DNA from 3 places in the Lentibacillus halophilus genome. Region 2 is predicted to be linked to each of the others. Evidence: riboswitches for the same ligand, from Rfam matches in the RefSeq annotation. Region 2 holds a riboswitch; each other region holds the start of a gene.

Region 1 (7,540 bases), 1.5 Mb from region 2:
TAACGAAGAACCTGCTTTAGCAGCTGCCTAAGCAGTGCTAAAGCGATCCTTCCTGCCATCGCTCGCGTGGCAGATTGAAGGGTCTCAAATGAAGCGGGCTATTCCTTCATCCACCGTCTGAGGATGTTGGCTGAAACGAATCAGACTAGCTGTCCGGAAGCCCGTTGGCAGGCTGAAGGATATGCGAATCACAATATGCTAACTATGCGTGTAGACGTCCGGGTGGCGATATCTCTGGACGTGGGTTCGATTCCCACCGTCTCCACCAATACATATGTTGGTGGTTTTTTAATGTTTTGACATTTGGCATCACATATTTCATATATTGTAATGAAATGGAGTTAAAAAAGTGACGAATGATGCCAATAAATATCCGATACCGAATCCCCTGTTGGTCATGCTTCCGTGACTGTTTCAAAGGGGATTTTTTGCTTGATTATATAACATGTCATAAAAGAATTCTTATCAGATGGAGGTGCATTCATTGGATTCATCAGATATTATCGCTAAGCTTAAACAGCATGAACCATCCATTCTTGGGCGGGAAAAATACCGGGAATATGGTGTTTTGATTCCACTCATAGAAACTGAGCAAGGGGAGACTCATGTTTTATTTGAGGTGAGAGCCATGACCATGCGCAGCCAGCCGGGAGATGTATGTTTTCCGGGTGGCAAGATGGACGGTTATGATGAGGATGAGCAGCAATGTGCCATCAGGGAAACATCGGAGGAATTGGGACTTGACTCCTCAGCCATACGGGACGTGTTTCAACTGGATTATCTTATTTCTGAATCGCGGATTGTTTATCCGTTTGTTGGACGAATCATGCAACCGCAACAAATGAGCCCAAATGAATCGGAAGTGGAACGGATCTTTACCGTGCCGCTGTCTTTTTTTTTGCATAGCGAGCCGGAGATCTATCAAGTTGCGTATCATCCTGTGCCTGAGAAGGACTTCCCATTTGAACTCATTCAAGGCGGTAAAAACTATAACTGGAACGCACGTAGCAGAGACGAACTTTTCTATCAATACAACGGGAATGTCATTTGGGGCATGACGGCGCTGATTATAAACCATTTCGTTCACCTGATACAGGCTGCGGATAAGACGCGGACAGAGGGATGATCAACGGAACGATACCTTACCCGCATGCCGCTATATCCCGCTATCCCAGTGCGACATCGAGTATCATCATAATGGTAAAACCGAACATGATACTCATGGAGGCGAGGTCGGTATTTCCATTTTCCTGCGACCCCGGAATAACTTCTTCAGCCACAACGAAAATCATCGCACCTGCAGCAAAACTTAATGCATAAGGCAACAGGGGTTGCATAATGGTGACGGCGAGTGCTCCGATGATTCCGGCGATGGGTTCGACGACGCCGGATGCCTGCCCGTAGGCGAAACTTTTTCCCCGGGACATTCCTTCACGTCGGAGCGGCATCGACACGGCCAATCCTTCAGGAAAGTTCTGAATGCCGATACCGAGCGCCAGCGCAATGGCTCCTCCTAGCGACGCGGTCGGCAAATCGGCGGCAATGGCTCCGAACGCGACACCAACCGCAAGTCCTTCCGGAATATTATGCAGTGTGATAGCTAAAACAAGAAGTGTACTGCGTCTTTTTCTGTCCGGATTGATCCCTTCAGCCTCATCCATAGCTAACCCGGGATGAAGATGCGGGAGCAGTTTATCGGATGCCCAGAGGAAAACGCCGCCAAGCAAAAACCCTATTGCGGCTGGAGCCCATGCCGGTAAGGGTCCGCCTTCCGCCTTTTCCAATGCCGGTGACAGCAGGGACCAAAAACTTGCAGCAATCATGACACCCCCGGCAAAGCCGAGCATACTATCCATGAAACGCTGATGGAAGCCTCTCGTTGCAAAAACGAGCGCGGCACCGAGTGCGGTCATGCCCCATGTAAAAAGTGTGGCAATGGTTGCCTGTGCGATCGGGTTTAAATCCAAAAAATAATCAAACATGATGAATGGTCTCCTTCTTTTGTTTCTTCACTAACAAACTATGTTTAATTAATGAAAACTTGATTCAAGTAACTATTTTTATTTTGCATAGCCTTAAAAGTTTACCTCAGGAAACTTTTATTGGTTTCAGAAACATAGTACAATCATTACCATCCCATGTCAATTATAGGATCTGTCTATTGAAAAAAATCATACCGCTTGGCATCTCTATGACCGTTGTCCACAAAAAACTTCCTCTTAGGTTGTCAGGCAGACACAAAAGAGGAAGTTTCCAGCTGTTGTTAGACGGTTTGTGCAACAGGCCACATGGATATATTTTCTGCCATATCCCAAAACATATACTCAAAGTAACTCGTTTTGACGACGATTTCCTCCAATTCTTTTAGTTCGTGTTCCGGTTTGTCTTTCCCGATGTCGTCAATTAGATCAATGCAGTTTTTGGCAATGTTGGCAAACGCGTCAGATGAATACATTTTGACCCAGTTGCCATATAACTCATGTTCGGTACCATTTGGCCATGTGGCAAGTTCGTTTCCGATAAAGTTATAACTCCATGCGCAGGCAAGAACCGCTGCGATTGCGTTTTCAACACCGCCGCTCTGCGCTTTGTTCAACATATAGCTTGTATAGGCAGTGACAGTGGCGGATGGTTCGGTTGCTTCCAATTCATCTTTTGTAATACCGAATTTGGATGCGTATTCCCGGTGTAAATCCATTTCTTCGTTCATGGTCCCGTGCAGAAGATTGGCGAAAATGGTCATCGTCTTTAAGTCACGCGCTTTTGATGCCCCGATGGCGAAAATGCGCGAGTACTCCATTAAGTAAATGTAGTCCTGTTTCATAAAATGCTTAAACTTTTCCACATCGAGCGTTCCGTCCCCAATCCCTTTGACAAAGGGGTGCTCCAAATACGAGTTCCATAAAGGCTCCACCCGTTTAAAAATACGATCGCTGAACGATTGTTCCAAAATAAAAACTCCTCTCTTAATCACTAAGAGGGAGCAGTTTCTTATGTACTCGGTAACTATCGCCATTGGATAGTGTGGCGAATCATACAATCATCTCCACTTCCCTACGCCAGTATGAACTGGATCAGGTTCAAAGGGTCAAGTCTTACCTTTCTCAGCAGCGAAATGCTCCCCTAGTGTCGTTGTTTTATTATTGTATTTGATTCAATCAAAACATATAACGTTATGCGTGTCAATATATTTGTCAAAATTTTTACTCATTGGATCAATGGGTGTCATTTGCCACGTGTTCAACGCGTTATGCTATGATGTATACAATGACCAGGCTGAAAGTGGGGAAAGGATGCAGTATTCAACAGACGGGCGAATGACGAGGATCAACCGTAGCGATAGAGAGCAGGAACAAGCTGTTGCCAAAAAGTTTTACGCAGACTATCGATACGTATGGCAAACATTGGTCGCACACGTACAGAATCAAACGACGGCGTACGGTGCGCCGGTGATGTTTGAAACCATACAAAAGCTTCTCAACCGATTGCTCGTTGTTTGTTTTTGTGAAGATAACCATTTGCTGTCAAACAATCGATTGCGTCATCTTGTGCAAGCGGCCAAACAGTCGTCGGACGACAGCGGTACCGGAATATGGTGTCGACTGAAAGAACTGTTTTTTTCGATGAATCAAGACAACTTCAATCGATTGAATGGTGAGTTATTTCAAGTCGATCCGGTACTGGACCAAATCATTATTCAAGACCATATGTTCTGCCTGGTTGAAAACATAACGAGATACGACTTTTCCACAGACGTTAGCGTCAATATACTCGGCTATGTATTTGAACAATCGATGAACGATCTGGAAAAAATAAAATCGGATATGACAGAGGCCCCGGGGCAGGGGAGACGAAAGAAAGAGGGGATATTCTACACATCCCCCGATGTTACCAAGCGATTGCTGGACGAAACATTACAGCGATGGATGGATGATAGAAAACGGGAATTGCAAGCGGTATCCCGATCACACCTTTACGATCAACTTCAGAAACAATTGCAATCTGTTACCATATTGGACCCGGCTGCGGGCAGTGGTGCTTTTTTGAACATGGCGCTGGACAGTGTCGTGTCAGAATGGGAAACAATCCATAAAAAACGCCAGGAAACACAAGACGGACAAGTAAATATAACCGATATCAGCCGATATATCGTAAATCATAATTTGTTCGGTGTTGACCGGAATGATGAGAGCATTGAGATAGCTAAATGGTCGCTATGGTTAAAAACAGCGACTACATATGATGAATTAACGTCACTTGATGCTCATTTGCAAACGGGAAATTCAATTATCGATCAACCGGATGTCTCGGATGAGGCATTCGACTGGCATCAGGCATTTCCGGACGTCATGAATGCGGGCGGATTTGATATCATTATCGGCAATCCTCCGTATGTCTTTACCAGAGATAACGGGTTCAGTGATGATGAAAAAGCCTACTTTAACAGCCATTATGATTTAGTGGACTATCAAATGAATACCTATTTATTATTTATAGAACGGTCGTATCATTTGTTAAAAGAAGGCGGGTGGTTTGCGTTTATTGTTCCTAATACGTGTTTGACGATTGATTCATGTAAGAAAATGCGTCGTTTTCTGCTGGAGCAGACGGGTCATTTAAAAATCATTAATATATACGACCGGATGTTTGAACAGGCCGGTGTTGATACATGTTTTATTATTTTTCAAAAACGTACACCGACAACTGTCAAGCTTGGGGAGTTTACTGACGGTCATGTCACAATTGTTGCCGACGTGGAGCCGGATGAATTAACGGATGAGCAAAGTATTATAAATATATCACTCATGAAAAACAAACAAGCTGTGGAATTGATGAAAAAAATTGAAAACACCAGTTTGGATCTGGGCTCCGTTGCGACTGTCAAGTCAGGATTGGTGGCTTATGAGGTTGGTGAAGGCATTCCGGTTCAGACAAAAGAAATGAAAGAAAATCGAGTCTATCACAGTGATTATCAAGTTGATGACACCTACTGGCGATACCTCGATGGGCGTGATGTTTGCCGGTATCATCTGAATTGGGGAGGGAAGTGGCTTCAATACGGTGCTAATCTGGCTGCCAAACGGCAAAAAGAGCTATTCACGAAACCAAGAATTTTAGTCAGACAGATCCCCTCTCAAGCAATGTATGCGATTCATGCTGTCTACACGGAAAAAGCGCTATTAAATGATCGCAATGCCAATAACATCATCGACTGCCGTATGGATCCCTTGTTTTTATTGGGTGTGATTAATTCCACTGTGATGACGTTTTGGTTTATGAATAAATTTGACAAATTTCAGCGAAAAACATTTCCGCAATTGAAGGTGAAGGATCTGAAAATGTTCCCTGTACCGGATGTTTCCGAACAAAAGCAAAAACGTATTTCCCAATTCGTGGAACAGATGCTGCACGTTCAACGTGATAAAAATACGGATGAATGGAATGAAGAGGAAGCCCGGTTAAATAAACAGATCGATCAGTGGATAGCAGATGCGTTTGGTCTAAGCGAGGAAGAAATCAAACGAATGGAAGCGAATCTGGCAGAAAGTGTGAATTAAGCTTTTGGGAGGCTTACGTTATTTGTGATATACTGATTTAAATGATTTGAAGGAGTCGTTGCTATGGCCAGTGGATCGCATGAATACTAGAATGGAGCAGATATAGTGTGAACCAACCTTCTGTAGGTATGTGCAGAGGGTTGGTTCAATGCTCGTCACATCATTTTAAAGGACGTAACCATACACGCAAATAAAGTGACATAGACTGCCGACTAAAATGAATATGTGAAAAATCTCGTGAAATCCCATGTGTTTAAATGAGAGAAATTGTGGTTTCTGCCAATATATTAACGCACCGATCGTGTAAAATACCCCGCCGAGAATGAGCATCAGCAACCCGTTAGTGCCAATGATTGGTGCAAGCGCCGGGATGTAAAAAATAGCGACCCAGCCCATTCCTACATACAATGCGGTTGACAGCCACCTGGGTGCGTGGAACCAGACAAGCTTAAAGGTAACCCCCATGAACGCTAGTCCACTTATAACGGCAAATAAAATCCATCCCACCGTGCCGCTTAAACTGATCAGGCACAACGGGGTATACGTGCCGGCAATCAGGACAAAAATCATGGAATGGTCAACGCGACGTAAAAAAGCGATAATATGGTCGCGTGCAACAACCATATGGTATGTCGCAGAGGCGCTGTACAAGAGAATCAAACTTGCACCGAATACGACTACGGCCGCCACTGCCAGTCCGGACTGGGACGTGACTGAGGCTTTCATAACCAATGCAAGTAATCCGAAAACAGACAATATGGCCCCGAATAAATGGGTCAGTCCATTTATAGGTTCGCGAATAGACATACGCAAAACATCCTTATCTGACGAGCTGTCATCCTCATCTCTGAACATGGGTCACACCACATTCAGAGGGGATAAACCGCCCGTATTTCTGATTCCTTCAACGAATCATCGGTGAGTGATAAAACCGCCCGCTGATTGACGTTTCGTTAAAGTATGTATCCACCATAAACGTCCACGCTATTGTTTTCAACCCAAATGGACACATCATCGGTATTATCATGAGAAAGAAGGGTGTAATATGAAACTAAGCATATTGGATCAATCCCCAATTTCAACGGGCGCATCGGCACGTGAAGCACTGCATGCATCGGTGGATCTGGCCAGAGAAGCTGATGCGTTAGGGTATCATCGCTATTGGATAGCTGAACATCATGACATGGATGGGTTGGCATGTCCGAATCCGGATGTCTTTCTGGGAATCATCGGGTCGCAAACCGAACGAATACGGATAGGTGCGGGTGCCGTGTTACTGCCGCATTATAAACCGTTCCGTGTTGCGGAAACGTATAACATGCTGGCAACCTTGTATCCAGGGCGCATTGACTTGGGAATCGGCCGTGCGCCGGGAGGATCTGCGGAAGCATCCATCGCGCTGTCCGGCAATTTTTTGAAAAATGTCCGTCATATGCCGGAAACCATTGATGAATTGCGTATGTTTTTACATGGTGGTTTTCCAAAGGATCAACATAACGCAAAAATCAAACCGTCCCCTGTGCCAGCCATCCCACCCGATATGTGGTTGTTGGGAACAAGTGAAAAGAGTGCGCAGGCAGCCGCTGAACAGGGTATTCCGTATGCATTCGGGCAATTCATGAGCGATCAGGATGGCCCACGGGTTATGCAGACCTATATGGATACCGTCACGGCAAACGATCAATATACCCCGCCACGTAAACTCGCAGCGGTATCGGTTGTCTGTGCTGAAACGACCGAAAAGGCGAGAGAACTCGCTTTAAGCAATCAGTTATGGCGAATTCAGCAGGCAAAAGGGGAGGGGGATGGCAAGGTACCTTCTGTTGAAGCAGCAAAACGTTACAAATATACCGACGAGGACTTGGCCATGATTCGCGAAACAGCCAATCAAATGATCATCGGCAACCCTCAAGACGTCAAGCAAGCGCTCACCCAAATGCAGACGTTATATAACACAGATGAATGGATGATTGTGACCATTA
Region 2 (7,540 bases):
GAAAGAGGCAAGCGGTGATTTGGATGCGGTGACCAACATCATCAGCCAAACGACAGACGACTTCACCCTGTACACTGGAGAAGACAGCTTGACGTTGCCAACGTTGGCAGTCGGTGGAGCCGGTGTGGTATCTGTTTCCTCCCATATTATCGGGAATGAGATGCAGGATATGATCACGAGCTATAAAAATGGCAATGTGCAACAAGCCGCTTCAATTCATCAAAGCATTCTCCCAATCATGAAAGCCATGTTTGCCCAGCCAAGCCCCTCACCACTCAAAGAAGCCCTCAACATGCAAGGGGTTATGGTCGGTAATGTTCGCCTGCCAATGATTCCTCTGAATGAAGAGGAGAGACGAACATTACAACAAATACTGCAGTCCCATTTACAAAAGGTCAGCTAGCAACAATCAAGCCGGTTTGCTTTATGCAAACCGGCTTACCATTGCATTACTTGTTCATATTAACAATCATTTCATTGACGTTCGGTTTTGTTTCAATCAAACCAGCCTGATACATCCAATCCCTTACTTCTCTCCATGATTTTTTATCCTGTGAACCAAACTCCACTCCTTTTGCTTCCATTTTAGGCAATAGTACTTCAAGGCTTTCTTGTTCCACTTCTTTATCTAATGGAAAATTCGACTCATCTTGATTGTTCAGTAATATTTCCAGCGCTTGATCCGGATTGTCCTTCATAAACTGGTAGCCTTTTTCAGCACCTTTCCAAAAGGACTGGATAGCATCTTTCTCATCACTCCAGGTCTCATCGCCAGTTACTAAAACCAGCTCGTTGTAATCCGGTACACCATAATCTACTGGATTAAAATAACGCATATCATATCCTTTATTTTCTAATACAGGTACTTCATGATTAATGTAGGCACCGATTACCGCATCCGTCCTTTTGGAAACCACAGCAGGACTAAGCTCAAATCCAACATCCACCTTATTAACTTTACTATAGTCTCCACCATCATGCTCTACCATTGTTTTCAATAATGCCTCATTTAGTGGTATTCCCGGGTAGCCTACTTTCTTGCCTTCTAAATCTTTAGGAGACTGAATGGGACTGTCGTCCAGAAAAACAACATGATTTAAAGGAGAACGTACAATCGAGGCGACCGATTTAACAGGAACATTTTCATTGGCACGAGCGGTTATAACATCAGGCTGATAATATAAACCCAATGTTACCTTACCAGCGGCTGCCAGATTTAATGGATCTGTCGTGTTGGTCGGGAACTGAATATCAACCTTTATACCCTCTTCTTCAAAAAAACCTTTTTCTTTTGCTGCATAGATATAACTATGTACGGCATTTGGATACCAATCGAGCATAATACTGACTTCTTTTAGGTCATCTGCGTTCGATGATTCATTTGTCCCTTTTTCTTTATCTGTTTTCTGCGATGCATCAGTGCCTCCGCAAGCAGTCAGTAACAAAATAATCCATAAGCATAAAGTTATCCCTATATATTTTTTCATTGCTTTTCCCTCCATTTTAATATAATTTTTTCCAGACATATGACTAGTAAAAATAAGAAAATGCCGACTGCTGATAATAAAACGATTGGAGCAAATACAGCTGCACCATCAAATTGGGTCATCATTCGGCGGCTAAAATATCCCAACCCGGCTTGTGCACCTAACCATTCGCCTATTGCCGCACCAATCACGCTCATCGTTACAGCAACTTTTAACCCTGAAAAAAAAGATGGCAAGGCAGATGGCACATCCAATTTAAAGAAAATATCTTTTTTGGAAGCTCCCATTGTAAGCAGTAATTCTTTCAAATCTTTATTGGATGAACGTAGCCCATCAAATGTACTGACTGTAAGCGGAAAAAACGTGATTAAAATGGCAACAACGACTTTGCTCCAAATCGTATATCCAAACCAGAGAACAAAAATGGGAGCTAACGCAATAACCGGTATTGTCTGGGATGTAATAATCAGTGGATAGAACGTTTTTTCCGCTGTTTTACTCATATTCATCCATACGGCCAAAGTGACACCCATCACGATGGACACCACAAGGCCAATTAGGATGATTAACAAAGTCGATGGGAGGTGGTTCAACAGTAAAACCGTTTTCAACTCCCATAACTCTCCAGCTATTGCTGTGGGCGTTGGCAATATAAAACTTTTATTATATAAGCTCGCCCCTATTTCCCAAACAATCAGGAATACAAGCACCAGTAAGCTCGATAACAAATACGAATGAAGATTTTTCATATTTTCACCTTGGAACGAAGCAGTTCGATTAAATGTTCTTTCAGTGTTACAACATCCGTTTGGCTTAAATCACGCAGCGTCCTTGGGCGCTCTAAAGGTACTTTTACCTCTTGGATGACATTACTTGGCTTTTGTGTCAGTATAAAAATACGATCAGATAAAAATAACGCTTCTTCCACATCATGTGTAATAAATAGAATCGTTTTCTCCCATTTCTTCCACTGTTCAAGCAGCCATTCCTGCATGTTTATCCGGGTAATCGCATCCAAAGCACTGAATGGTTCATCCAATAACAAAAGATTGGATCCGCTCAAAATCGTTCGTAAAAAAGATACCCGCTGACGCATACCGCCTGATAGATTACCAGGAAAGGCATGCTCCACACCTTCAAGACCAAAATCAGCCAATAGTTTTAATACACGGCTTTGGGCTTCTTCCTTTTTTGTCCCTTTAATTTCTAATGGCAGTGCGGCATTTTCCATAATCGTTCTCCACGGCATTAATAAATCTTCCTGGGGCATATAACCTACTTGTCCTAATCGACTTTTTGCTATCTTTCCATCCAGTAAAATATCACCTTCATCCGGCTGTTCAAGCCCGGTAATTAACCGAAATATAGTACTCTTGCCAGATCCGCTGGTCCCAATAATACTGACAAGTTCACCATCATCCACATGAAAATGTATCTTGTCCAAAATGGAAACGGACTCTACACTTTTTTCTGATTGATAGCGAAATGTCACATCATTAAACGCTAATGCTTCTTTACTCATCTGCAATCCTCATCTCCCTTTAAATGACCATACTAGTTTTCATTCATTCTTTTTCTGTATGACACCACTCATATATAAACGTTAACAACGTTTTCGTGTATTCAACCAATTGCTCAATAGAAACTTGTTCATTGACTGCGTGAGCGTACCGAAGACTCCCCGGACCATAAATAGCAGCAGGAATACCTGCATCGCCAAACCAGCCCCCATCCGTTACAGATGGAGAAACATCGACGGTAGGCGCTTCATTCTGTACACGTTGATGCGACTGTATTAATGTCTGGACTGCATCATGGTCATAATCCACTTCCAACGATGGAAATATTTCGCCACGATCTTCAATCATGGATGACCCGCCCCATTCAAACACAGGTGGGTTTTCCCGAAGCCATGGATCTCCATTTGCAACGGCACGGATATGGTCCTCTATCTCTCTTGCCACTTGCTCGTGCGTTTCATTGGGATAAAAGTGAACAGTAATCCATAAATGGCATTCATCAGCTATAAAAGCCGCATGTCTTCCACCTTCAATAACAGCCGGATTGATCGTGTTGGTTCCAGCAGGATAGCCTGGATAACTTTTCATAACGGACCAATGTCTTTCCAGTTCTTGTAGCCCCTGAATAATTTTTGTCATTTTTTCTATTGCGCTGGCGCCAAACAGATTTCCACCGGCATGAATCATATCTTTACGCGTAGCATCATGGAACGTTTCCTTGCTCTTTACGGTAATCCAGCCTGTGATGACACCTCCCTGCCCCTGTATATGCAAATCACTTGTGTCAACAACAATCGCAAAGTCGGCTTTATAACCACGCTTGCAACATTGCAATGTCCCAGCTTCGCCAACTTCTTCACCGATGACGGATTGAAACGTTAAATCACCCGGCAATTCAATTCCGGAATCATGCAGCAACTGGATGGCAAATAAAGCACCAGCCATACCACCTTTCATGTCCGCTGCACCTCTGCCAATTATCTGGCCGTCTCGAACAAATGGCGTAAATGGATCGCTCACCCATGCCTCATCCTCATTCACTTCAGCAACATCGACATGCCCATTCACAATCAGGCTCCTATGGGAATCGGAATGCGTCCCTTTACGAACGCCAACAACATTCGGATCTCCTGGATAAACGTCCCACTTATCCGTACTCAACCCTTTTTCCTGTAAAAATGAATCAATAAATTGTTGCGCCTCCTCGGTATTTCTGGCAGGTGGTGCGGGCGTTTTAAATTGAATGAGTTCTTTCAATAAATCAACAAGCTCATCCTGTCGATAGTCAACTTGATTTACCAGATGATTCAGTAAATGATGCATGTACTATTCCTCCTTTAAAGTAAAGTCACTGGGTGGCACCTTACCAACTGAATGGTGTTGAACGAATCAAACATTGCGGGTTGTTTATCCCAAACCTTCACGTAAATGGTTTGCCCACGTTCACAGGTGAGGTATGACCATTCATTAATGCGTGATAAAATAAAGGAACCGCTTCTTCTAACAGAAGCGGTTCCTCGTATCATTCCATTAAGATACATGTTATGTGTCATGACAACGTGTTCCACTTCCCTTCGCTGGTATTAGCCAGTGCAGGTTCAAGGGTCAAGACAAACCAGTCTTTCTCAGCTTTTCAGCGCCCCTAGTGTTATCTCTATGCAGTTGTTTACTATCTCTTCATTAATGTCGCATAATTTTGAATATAAGTCAATAGTAATGACACCATTAACAACATTTATTTTTCAACTTGTAAATATCATGTATTGAACAAGAAAATAGCCGACGATAATGACCAGTGACGGAATACTGTAAACCAATATGGATGGCGACTGTTTCCGCATGAAAGACCAGATGACAACGAAAACAAGGAACATTCCGCCAATCGCGGACAACGCATGCGATCCACTTCCATCTGCCAACAATGATCCTTGTCTGTAAACCACATCCGATAAAGCAAGAATCAACATATTCAGCATATTACTGCCGAGAATAGCGCCGACCGCCAAATTCACATTTTTTAATCGTAACGCTGCTAAAACGGATACCCCTTCCGGTAAAGAGGTCGTCGCGGCTATGAGAAAACTGCCTACAAAACTCGACCCAAGCCCGGTAATAACTGCAATGTCATCACCTGTTATTGAAAGAAGGGTTCCTGTTCCTAAGATAATCAATGCCGAAACAGTAAAACCTGCAAAAGCATGTCCAACAGAGATGGATTCTCTATCTCCGTCAGTCTCTTCCACATCCGCTGTTTCCTCATGACTGAGAGAAGGCGCCGGCAGTTTTCTGATGATCGCCATCCCAACTATGTAAACAGCTGCAATCAGTAGTGAATCCAGGCCTATTCCAACGATGGCATAATCCATGCGTACCAATAGAGCCAGCGTTACCAACATCATTAGGACAAATCCTAACGACGCCGTATATTTGTGATTACTGCTGGCAAGATGAAATAATCGTCGTTTTCTATAATAAAAGTCCAACGCGCCGAGTATGAACACATTAAACAGATTGGAACCAAGCATATTTCCAATCGCTATATCAATATTATCAATCATTACCGCGGAAAAACTGGTCGTTACTTCCGGCAATGATGTCGCACCAGCCAGAAGAATCGTCCCGACAACCATGCCACCCATTGCCGTTTTTTCACTTATCACATCCGCATAGAGTGATAACTTTCTTGCTGTAAAAACCGTTAATACAGCCGCTGATACAAACCAAACAAATACCACTGTTACAACGCCTCCAAAGTACCCGAACCCCTGTTACCTGTCTACTATTTGTATATTATCGTTCAAGCCCATATTTTTGGATAAGAAATTCATCAATGACATCCTTTGACGTCATGCTTTTAAGATATTGCTTTTCTTCTTCTGAAAAATCAGGGATCGTGAAGTTCTCTAAATATTTTTTTTGATAACAATAGTAACCGCCACTGATCATATAACTGGTCAGTTGAATATAATAATCCATTATTTTCGAATTAAGAATTTTGGTTAATAAGGGGAGGTCCATTCCTTCCTTATTATTTTTAAGGCCATAAATAGCATAACCATTATGAAACAATGCAAAATCATTAAAGTAGGCGAAGTTTGGTTTTCCAGAGTTAGTGGGGAATATTATTTTTGGTACAAAACTATGGAGGGCTTGCGATCGTCCATACTCATACCATGCTTTTGTTGAAGGGTTTCCCCCGTTTCGTTTATTAAGTTCCCGTTTAATAGCCTTAAAGTACGCTAACGTATGGGGATACACGTCCGCCATTGTTTTCTCTGAAATCAACGAAGCTTTCCCATTCTTTATGTTATAAGGATAGATAATTTTATTAAATTCGTAAAAGTTTGTTGTTAAGTCAACTTTCTTGTCGCCCGAGCCTTTAATAATGGACATCGTAATTCCTTTTTCTATTTTGTGGAGTTTTCCGTTATATTCCTTGTAATAAAAAGGATCATTTTCATTTTTATTCATTGATTGGGTTATATCAATCATATAAAGCTTATCCTTTTGAGTGGCAATTCCTGTCGATATGTCCAACAAATAAGGTTGATTTTCTATTTTGGTCACATTATTATAATCCTTTGCAGAAAGTAAATGAATCGCTTCTGCGTCAAGACCACTATAAGGTACCTTTTCCCATTCGCGTGAATTCAAATATTGATGGATATCCATATTATTGAAACGTTCATCAATCGTTTTATAATACATATAATGTTTCGGAGCCTTATCAAAAAATACGATCGCTGAATATGTTTGTGCATTCTCAAACAATTGATTATCTTTAAAATCAATAACTTTCGTGATTACTTGATCATTGATGAGCAACTCCCTTAAAGGCTGTGCTGACTTCATTTTAAAAAGATGGTTGGGGATAATATAGCCCATTTTTCCATCCTCACGCAGAGATTGGCAACTTAACTCAATAAAGGCGTAAAACAAATTGAAACTTCCGGAATTGCACGTCTTAAAATGTTGTTTTAACATTGTTCGTTGGTCTTTATCCATATCTTGAATTCTGACATAAGGAGGATTCCCTATAATAAAATCAAACCCATTTTGAACCCTGTATGAATGAAATTTGGGCAGTACATTCGGTTGAGTACTGTCAGCATTTATAATATTAAACGCAATGACATCTTTATCCTCATTAAAGTATAATGAATACAGTGTTAAGAATAATTTTGTACAATACACATTCTCTTCCAGAATATCGGCTCCGTATAAATTATTTTCAATGATTTCTATTCGGGATAACGCTGGAAACCATTTTTTAAATTGCTTTAAAGCTGAAATGAGAAATTCACCAGCTCCACAGGAAAAATCACAAACCGTACTCGTTGGCGTTGCATCCTTAAAAAGTTCTTCATTGATATAATCGGAAACATACGTCGGCGTGAAAATAATGCCATTTGTTCGAGCAGCATCCTTATCAAAGAACATGTAAAACATGGACTCCAAGTTCTTAATATTCCATTGAACAGGAAGCATTTGGACGTATTCACGAATGAACCTGTTTTCCCGTTGCAACAATGC
Region 3 (7,540 bases), 120 kb from region 2:
GGACTAGCCTTTATGAAATCCCTGATTCTAGCAGATGGGGGGCATTGCGATGTTCACGATTTAATTCCGGTTAACAAAGGATTTTACCATACCGAGGCGTTAATTCATGATGAAGCAGATTTAGCTTTTTCAGTACAACAGCATCATGAAATCATTGAAGCGCGGGCACGCGGGTATAAACCGGGGTTCTTTTCATTAAAAGATTGGGGTCTTCCTGCTGGAGGGAGTTTAATTTTAATTACTTCACCCGCTGTTTTAAGCAGACGAAGTTATGAGATAAGCAGATTTTTGAAGGTATTGAGAAGAAGCAGTGATTTCATTCTAAATGAGCCAGATGAAGCAAAGAAGATTTACTATCAATTCACGAAAAAAAATCCTATGGATCAAGTGGAGGCAGCTATTTTAGACGCAACTTTAAGTTACTTCACCAAAGACTTCTCCATGCCATTCAATTATTTTGATCATTTACAAAGATGGCTTAAGGAGGTGAAGCTTACAGATGCTTCAGGAGATCCCGAGGAATATTGGACAAATGGATTGTTATTCGAAAATAGCAAAGGAGGAATTCATAATGAACATTAAAGACCAGGTTGTATTGGTTACAGGAGCAAGCAGAGGGTTAGGGGCAGAAATCGCCAAAGCATTTGGGCGTGAGGGTGCACGTGTTATTCTGAACTATTACCAAAGTGAAGAGAAAGCGAAAGAAGTCGTAGAGAAAATTGGAAGTGAAGCGATAGCGATTCAGGCCGACGTGCTTGATAGAGACCAGGTGGAAAATATGTTTGAAAAAGCAGAATCGCATTTTAACCATCCCGTTACAACGATTGTCAATAACGCATTGGTGAATTTTAAATTCGATTCAGTGAACAGGAAAGATGCCAAAAAAATTGACTGGGAAGATTATCAAGTCCAATTAGAAGGAAGCATCAAGGCTGCTTTACATACGACGCAAGTTGCCTATGAAGGAATGGCTACACTTCAGTTTGGCAGAATCATTAATATTGGTACCAATCTCGTGCAAGATCCTGTGGTCCCATATCATGATTATAATACAAGTAAGGCAGCGTTAATCGGATTTACAAGGAACATGGCAAGTGACCTTGGTGCGAATGGAATCACCGTTAATATGGTGTCAGGAGGGTTGTTACGAGTGACCGATGCAAGCTCACCCACGCCTCCTGAAGTATTTGATCTCATTAAGGAAGATACCCTGTTAAAGCAGGTCACAACTCCCGAGGAACTGGCCGATACAGTCTTGTTTTTCGCTTCACGGTGGAGTCGGGTGGTTACCGGTCAAAATCTCGTTGTTGATGGTGGACAAGTAATGAATTAAAAATATGACGTATCTTCGCCTTTGCCTGAATAGCTTTAGTACATGATGATGAACAGGTGAGTGCTGCTTCCAAGCAGAATCGATCAAATACATGAAAGGTATTGAAGAGCATTATTGGAAGACATTTTTGTCCGCCGCTAACTTCCCCAGATACTGGTCTTTTAACGTCTCGAGACCGACAAATCGCAAACTTTCGATCACTTGCTCTGATCTGTCCTTTTTCGGGAATTTATTTAGCGCACACAGCTGATAAACTTACACAAATGCACGGGTCTAAAGCTAAAATATAGGGAAAATTGATAACGTGAGTGGTGTAGTGTAAGAATGTACCCTTTGAAATACGCTATACTGACCAAAAGGATAGGATATGGTCATTGAATGAATGTGCTCAAAAAATCGATTAGCAAACAGAGCCTGAACTTTCAGAAATTAAATCCAGCATTTTGTATTAAGAGTTGACTTCTACTAAAGTTTTTGTTAAATTTGCAATTAATTATTTAATATCAGTTTTCTGCTAGGGGCGCCGTCCGGCTGAGAAAAGGAAATATCCTTTGTCCCTTGGAACCTGATCTGGTTAACACCAGCGGAGGGAAGTAGATTAGGCAAAAACTCAGTACGCCAATATTTTGCGGAAAATTTTGCTAATACTTCCTTCTACTAATCTTTAAAAGTTTAGAGGAGGATTTTTTTATGACATTTACTAATCAACTGAAAGAAGCAACAAGGGAAAGTTGGAAAAAAAGCCTGAATCACCCATTTGTACAGGGGATCGTCAATGGGGATTTACCACTGGAAGTATTTAAAAACTATATTTTGCAAGATATCTATTATTTAAAGCATTATGGAAAAGTCCATGCGATTGCCGCATCACAGGCGGATGATTTTAAACATACTGCCATTTTGGCTGACAAGGCAAGAGTTACAGCGCAAGCAGAATTAACTGTTCATCACGAACATGCAAAGATTTTAAACATTACAGAAGAAGATATGGCGAATTTTAAACCTGCTCCCACAGCCTATGCGTACACATCTCACTTATATAGAGCAGCCATGTCTGGGAATCTGGCACAGTCCGTGGCAGCGATGTTGCCTTGTTACTGGTTGTATGCAGATATTGGAAAAATAAACGAAAATGCAGCGCCGGAACCTGATATTTACCGAAATTGGATTAAAATGTACGCGAGTGATCAATTCCAGGATTCGACAAATGAAATGATTGATTTATTAAACACGCTTGTCGAAAACATGAATGAACAGGAAAAAGAGAAGGTAAAAGAACAATTCGTTATAGCCAAAGCGTACGAACTCCAATTTTGGGAAATGTCTTATACCTTTGAAACATGGCTGTCTGAAAGTGAACAAGGAGGAGAGGTTTCACAGTGACAAAGCATACGTTAACAATAAAAGAAGTCATGCTCATTGTCATTATCGCTATTTTATTTGGGGTGGTATATAAGATATGGGGACCTGTTTATACATTTGCAAATGCTATAGCCCCTTTTCTGGGCCAAATCGTATACCCCATGTGGTTCGTTGCAGGAGTAGTGGCGGCTTATATCATTCGAAAACCGGGCGTTGCGTTTTTAGCGGAATTCCTGGCTGCTTCTGGAGAGTTGCTGACCGGCAGTCAATTTGGTCTGTCCATGCTCTTTACCGGAGCGATGCAAGCGCTGGGGGCAGAGATAATCTTTTTGCTTTTTAGATATCGTCGGTGGGATTTTCTAGTATTGGCGATTGCTTCTATTTCTGCTTCTTTGGGGAGTATTTTTTCCAGTTATTTAATCTCAGGGCTTGGGGCCAATACTGGATTCATTCAAGTCATGACAATCAGTGTACGAATTGCGAGTTCCATTGTGGTCTGCGGTGCCTTTAGTAAATGGATAGCAGACAAACTTGTGGCAACGGGCAGTTTAAATAGTTATGAAATTGTGCTATCCACTCAAAAAGCGCGGTGGGAATTATGAGTGCTGTTTCATATGCTGGCTGCAGTGACCTTCATGTGCAGTATCCAGGAAGAGATAACCCAACGCTTTCAGGTATGCAGGTCCATATCCAGCAGGGGGAAAAGATATTATTGCTAGGCCCGAGTGGATCGGGGAAAAGCACACTGCTCCATGTACTGGCAGGTCTTATTCCCGACTTCATTCAAGCAATGATGAAAGGAGATATTTGGGGACCTGAACAGAAAGGGGTTCTGTTTCAAGACCCGGAAAGTCAGTTCTGTATGCTTACCGTGGATGAAGATATTGCCTTTAGTTTGGAGAATCAGCAGGTTCCTCCAGAGGATATGTCTGAAATGATTAATCGAGTGAAAAGACAAGCCGGAATTCATGATTTACCGGGAGATACGCCTATTCATACGTTATCTGGCGGAACAAGCCAGCGATTGGCTTTTGCAACGATTCTGGCATTAGAGCCTGAAATACTGTTCTTGGATGAGCCTACCGCTCAATTAGATCCTTCTGGTACATCAAACGTTATTGACATGCTGCGAAATTTGCCGGAATCTCAAACAGTCTTGATCATCGAACATAAGCTGGAAGGTATCATTGATTGGATGGACCGGGTTCTCTTGATCAATGACGACGGGGAATTGATTGCCGATGGCTCCCCCAAGCAGATTTATACGGAACAAATACATTTGATCGATAAATATGGTATATGGAAACCGAGACTGTGGCCTTATAGCCTGGAAGAGTTAGAAACACTTCCCGATACGATCAAACCTAGAGAAAGAAAAAAGACCTCAAACGCCATTATAGAGATGGAGCGAGGGAAACTTTCATTGAATCACTACACGGTGTGGGACCATGTGAATGTTTCCATCGAAACGGGCGAATGGGTTATGATTATGGGAGCAAATGGCTCTGGAAAGAGTTCATACTTACGTGCATTGATGGGTCTCCATCCTCTCCAGGAAGGTAGAATCCAATATAATTTTTCGGGAAGCAAGCTTGAAACACCAGTTAAAACCGAGATGCTTTCCAATCATATGGGCTTTGTCTTTCAAAATCCGGAGCATCAATTTGTAACGGATTCGGTGGAAGAAGAAATCGCCTTTGACGGTCAAGTGGAGCAATGGCCGGCAGAAGAGACGGCACAACGAGTGGAACAGCTTCTGGAAGAATTTCGACTGAAACATCTCCGAACGGCCAATCCCTATACGCTGTCAACCGGACAAAAACGTCGCCTCAGTGTGGCAAGCATGCTGCTGAAGCGACACGAAGTACTGTTGCTAGATGAACCAACATTCGGCCAGGATGCTAAAATGGCAAAAGAGTTACTGGATCAATTTGAACAACTATATAAAGAAGGGACCACGATTGTTATGACGACGCACGATGTAGAGCTCGCTTACACCTATGCGACCAAGTTAATCGTATTTGCAGATAATCAATTATTGTTTACAGGAGATCCAGAAGTGTTTTTCGCGCAGCAAACTCTCGTTCAACAGGCTCGTCTGCAATTACCCTTAAATATGGAATATAAAGCGTATCAGCAAAATAAGGCTACCGAACAGGCGGTATTTGTATGAGAAGCCTGGGGGAAAACAATCAGCATACAGAAGTGAATCCGTCAGGGAAACTAGTGCTTCATGTGCTGTTGATGGTCCTTATTTCAGTCGTTCGAGATCCTCTTACCACTTTTTTGCTGATGATGATTCCAGCTTTGCTCACATTCGTCTATGTACGGATGCCGATAAAACAACTGATTACTTTTATTGTGCTTCCATTTCTTCTATTGTCCTTATTAAGCTTTTGGGGAATCTTTGCTTTTGCAAAGGGGGAGGAAGTGTACTTTGCTTGGGGCTGGTTCCAATTCACGGAAGTAGGACTGCAAAATGGATTAACAATTGGATTCAGGACACTTGGGTATTTGTTTTACGGAGCGTTATTTATTCTGACTACTGATGTAACCAGTTTAGTGTTGAGTCTGATGCAGCAACTTCGCCTAAAACCAAAATGGGCTTATTCTATTTTGGCAGGTATTCGGTTTATCCCCATATTGAAAGACGATTTCACGCAAATACGTGCGGCTCACAAAGTGCGGGGGGTTCATCGCAGCGGAAAAAGGTTAGCCCAGGTTCGAATGCTTGCAGGTTACACTGTTCCCTTGCTTTCACAGGGGATACGCAAGTCAGAACGCGTTGCCATTGCGCTGGAAGCCCGAAACTTCGACGGATCTTGGAATCGAACGTTTTACAGACAAATCAGCTGGAGTAAATTGGATATCAAGTATGCGGCGATAATGCTCATTTCTGTCTTGATAATCGTAGTTATTGCCACATATCTTGGCTTTATTCGATGGGGACTTGTGAAGTAATTTCGAAACAAGTAACTATAATTTACCTATTTGCAAGGAAGGGATGGACAGTATTAAGGACGGGGTATGGGCGCAAGCGTCCTACCCTAGCTTCCCCAAACATAAAACCTATTAAAACAGGTCAGCCAGTACAATGACTGCCCATATAATACGATCGGGCGCAAGAGTTGAATAAGACACTTTTGTTTGAAGCAAGTGGGAAGAAGGGGCATGTGATGTTTAGCGTAAAGGTGAAAACCTTTACGATTGGAAATACAGAAATGCACTATGTTGTCTTTGTTTATCGATAATATGCTAAAAGTACAGGGTGTATTTTTGCAGTTGGAAGGATTATCTGCCAAAGATTTAGCACCACACCCCGTATTACAGGCATCGACAGTTTATATCAGTATCATGTCATATTCTTCCCTCAATTTTTCATTAAATCATTACATACAGTTAATATACACTTTACATTTAGGTGATATGGTTGATGTGTAATAGAAAGGAGGAGAAAAATGAATATACGTGCATTGTTTATTGATATGGATGGAACATTGCTGACGTCATCAAATGAGATTTCACAACGCAATGCGGAAACGATCAGCAGATTGACAAACCAGGGTGTTAAAGTTTTTCTGGCGACAGGGCGTCAATATGAGATTACAGCACCTTACCATAGTCTGCTTGGCTTGAAAGCACCGATGATCTGCCTGAATGGTGCTTCCATTCATGATGGATTCACGGGAAGGGTTGTCCGGAAGAATCCGGTTGTGCTGGATGAAGCGTACTTTCATCGTGTAACAAATGAAATCCCGTGCAATATCATTGTGCACACAACCGACGGCCTATACTGCAACAAGACGAGCGAGGAAGTTGATGAGTGGACTAGGGAAGGTAGGGTTCCGCCAAGGTATATCGGTGACTTACGGCATGCAGATTACCGGAACGTGCTGAAATACAGTGTCAGGACAGGCTACCATGGTTCGCATATGTCACATTTATTTAGTGATGCAGCGGATGTCATTGACTGGAAAGACGGGTTTGAGATAATTGCTCCCGGTGTTTCCAAATGGGCTGCCATTCGAGTGCTTATTAGAGCGTTTGGCATTAATCCGGAAGAAACAGCAGCCATCGGTGACGGCCCGAACGATATCCAAATGCTGCGTTATGCAGGAATCAGCGCTGCAATGGCGAATGCTGACCAAGAAGTGAAAGCGGCCGCAGATGTTACAACCGATCATCATGAACAGGATGGTCTGACTGAATTTATAGAAAAATACCTCGTTCAGTCATTTGCCATCTGAGGTGTGACGGAACTAAAAAATGATAAACGTGAAGAAATCGTTTAGCCAATGATGATCACTCCCATATAGGTGGTCCCCTTTGTAAAATCCCCGATCATTCTCCTCAAACCAAACCACATCGATCTGATCGTCATGATTTGAATTCTATATTGTTAATTATCATACGTTTGTCTGAAGGTAACGAGGAACTTATCAACTAGTACATATCGTTAGATGGAGCGTGGAGTGCGGGGAAACCTGCATGCTTCATGTGGAGCAGGTGGAAAGTTGGAGATGACGTCAATGGCTTATCTAATGCTCATTTTCGACGGAGTAAGTTGTGCCCCGTTAATGGCGTCGTCGGTCCAGATTGTTTAATAATAAGCCTATCTATTTCAGTCAAGCTTATTATGGTTTGTTGAATGAGTTTGAATAGGATATGGTCGTTGAATGTACTCAAAAAGTAAATCGATTAGCAAACAAGATCTGAATTTCAGGAATGATATCCAGCATATCCAGCATTTTTTATTAATTTACTGGTGAATGCCTTGCTAATCAGTACCGGGCTTACGCTGTTTCACCAGGTATAAATACTGTGTTGCGTGTTTTATGACGATAA

The links. Region 2 has a riboswitch for thiamine pyrophosphate ahead of ACZ5Q7_RS06705 (acetylornithine deacetylase). Riboswitches for the same ligand answer to the same signal wherever they lie in the genome.
Region 1: linked by a shared signal. The riboswitch ahead of tenA (thiaminase II) and the one ahead of ACZ5Q7_RS06705 (acetylornithine deacetylase) in region 2 are both predicted to bind thiamine pyrophosphate.
Region 3: linked by a shared signal. The riboswitch ahead of tenA (thiaminase II) and the one ahead of ACZ5Q7_RS06705 (acetylornithine deacetylase) in region 2 are both predicted to bind thiamine pyrophosphate.

The regions. Positions count from the first base shown of each region.
Region 1 is NZ_AP043750.1:2,848,804-2,856,343, reverse strand. It holds RNA gene ssrA (transfer-messenger RNA) at 1-268, shown strand, start outside; gene ACZ5Q7_RS14090 (NUDIX hydrolase) at 485-1,126, shown strand; gene ACZ5Q7_RS14085 (ZIP family metal transporter) at 1,167-1,982, opposite strand; gene tenA (thiaminase II) at 2,264-2,950, opposite strand; TPP riboswitch at 3,035-3,135, opposite strand; gene ACZ5Q7_RS14075 (Eco57I restriction-modification methylase domain-containing protein) at 3,294-5,558, shown strand; gene trhA (PAQR family membrane homeostasis protein TrhA) at 5,724-6,371, opposite strand; gene ACZ5Q7_RS14065 (LLM class flavin-dependent oxidoreductase) at 6,604-7,540, shown strand, end outside.
Region 2 is NZ_AP043750.1:1,367,668-1,375,207, reverse strand. It holds gene dapA (4-hydroxy-tetrahydrodipicolinate synthase) at 1-403, shown strand, start outside; gene ACZ5Q7_RS06720 (ABC transporter substrate-binding protein) at 450-1,487, opposite strand; gene ACZ5Q7_RS06715 (ABC transporter permease) at 1,484-2,236, opposite strand; gene ACZ5Q7_RS06710 (ABC transporter ATP-binding protein) at 2,233-3,009, opposite strand; gene ACZ5Q7_RS06705 (acetylornithine deacetylase) at 3,053-4,330, opposite strand; TPP riboswitch at 4,560-4,661, opposite strand; gene ACZ5Q7_RS06700 (sodium:calcium antiporter) at 4,750-5,742, opposite strand; gene ACZ5Q7_RS06695 (Eco57I restriction-modification methylase domain-containing protein) at 5,798-7,447, opposite strand.
Region 3 is NZ_AP043750.1:1,250,445-1,257,984, forward strand. It holds gene ACZ5Q7_RS06125 (ABC transporter substrate-binding protein) at 1-582, shown strand, start outside; gene ACZ5Q7_RS06130 (3-oxoacyl-ACP reductase) at 572-1,333, shown strand; TPP riboswitch at 1,840-1,942, shown strand; gene tenA (thiaminase II) at 2,024-2,716, shown strand; gene ACZ5Q7_RS06140 (ECF transporter S component) at 2,713-3,297, shown strand; gene ACZ5Q7_RS06145 (ABC transporter ATP-binding protein) at 3,294-4,868, shown strand; gene ACZ5Q7_RS06150 (energy-coupling factor transporter transmembrane component T family protein) at 4,865-5,656, shown strand; gene ACZ5Q7_RS06155 (HAD family hydrolase) at 6,154-6,942, shown strand.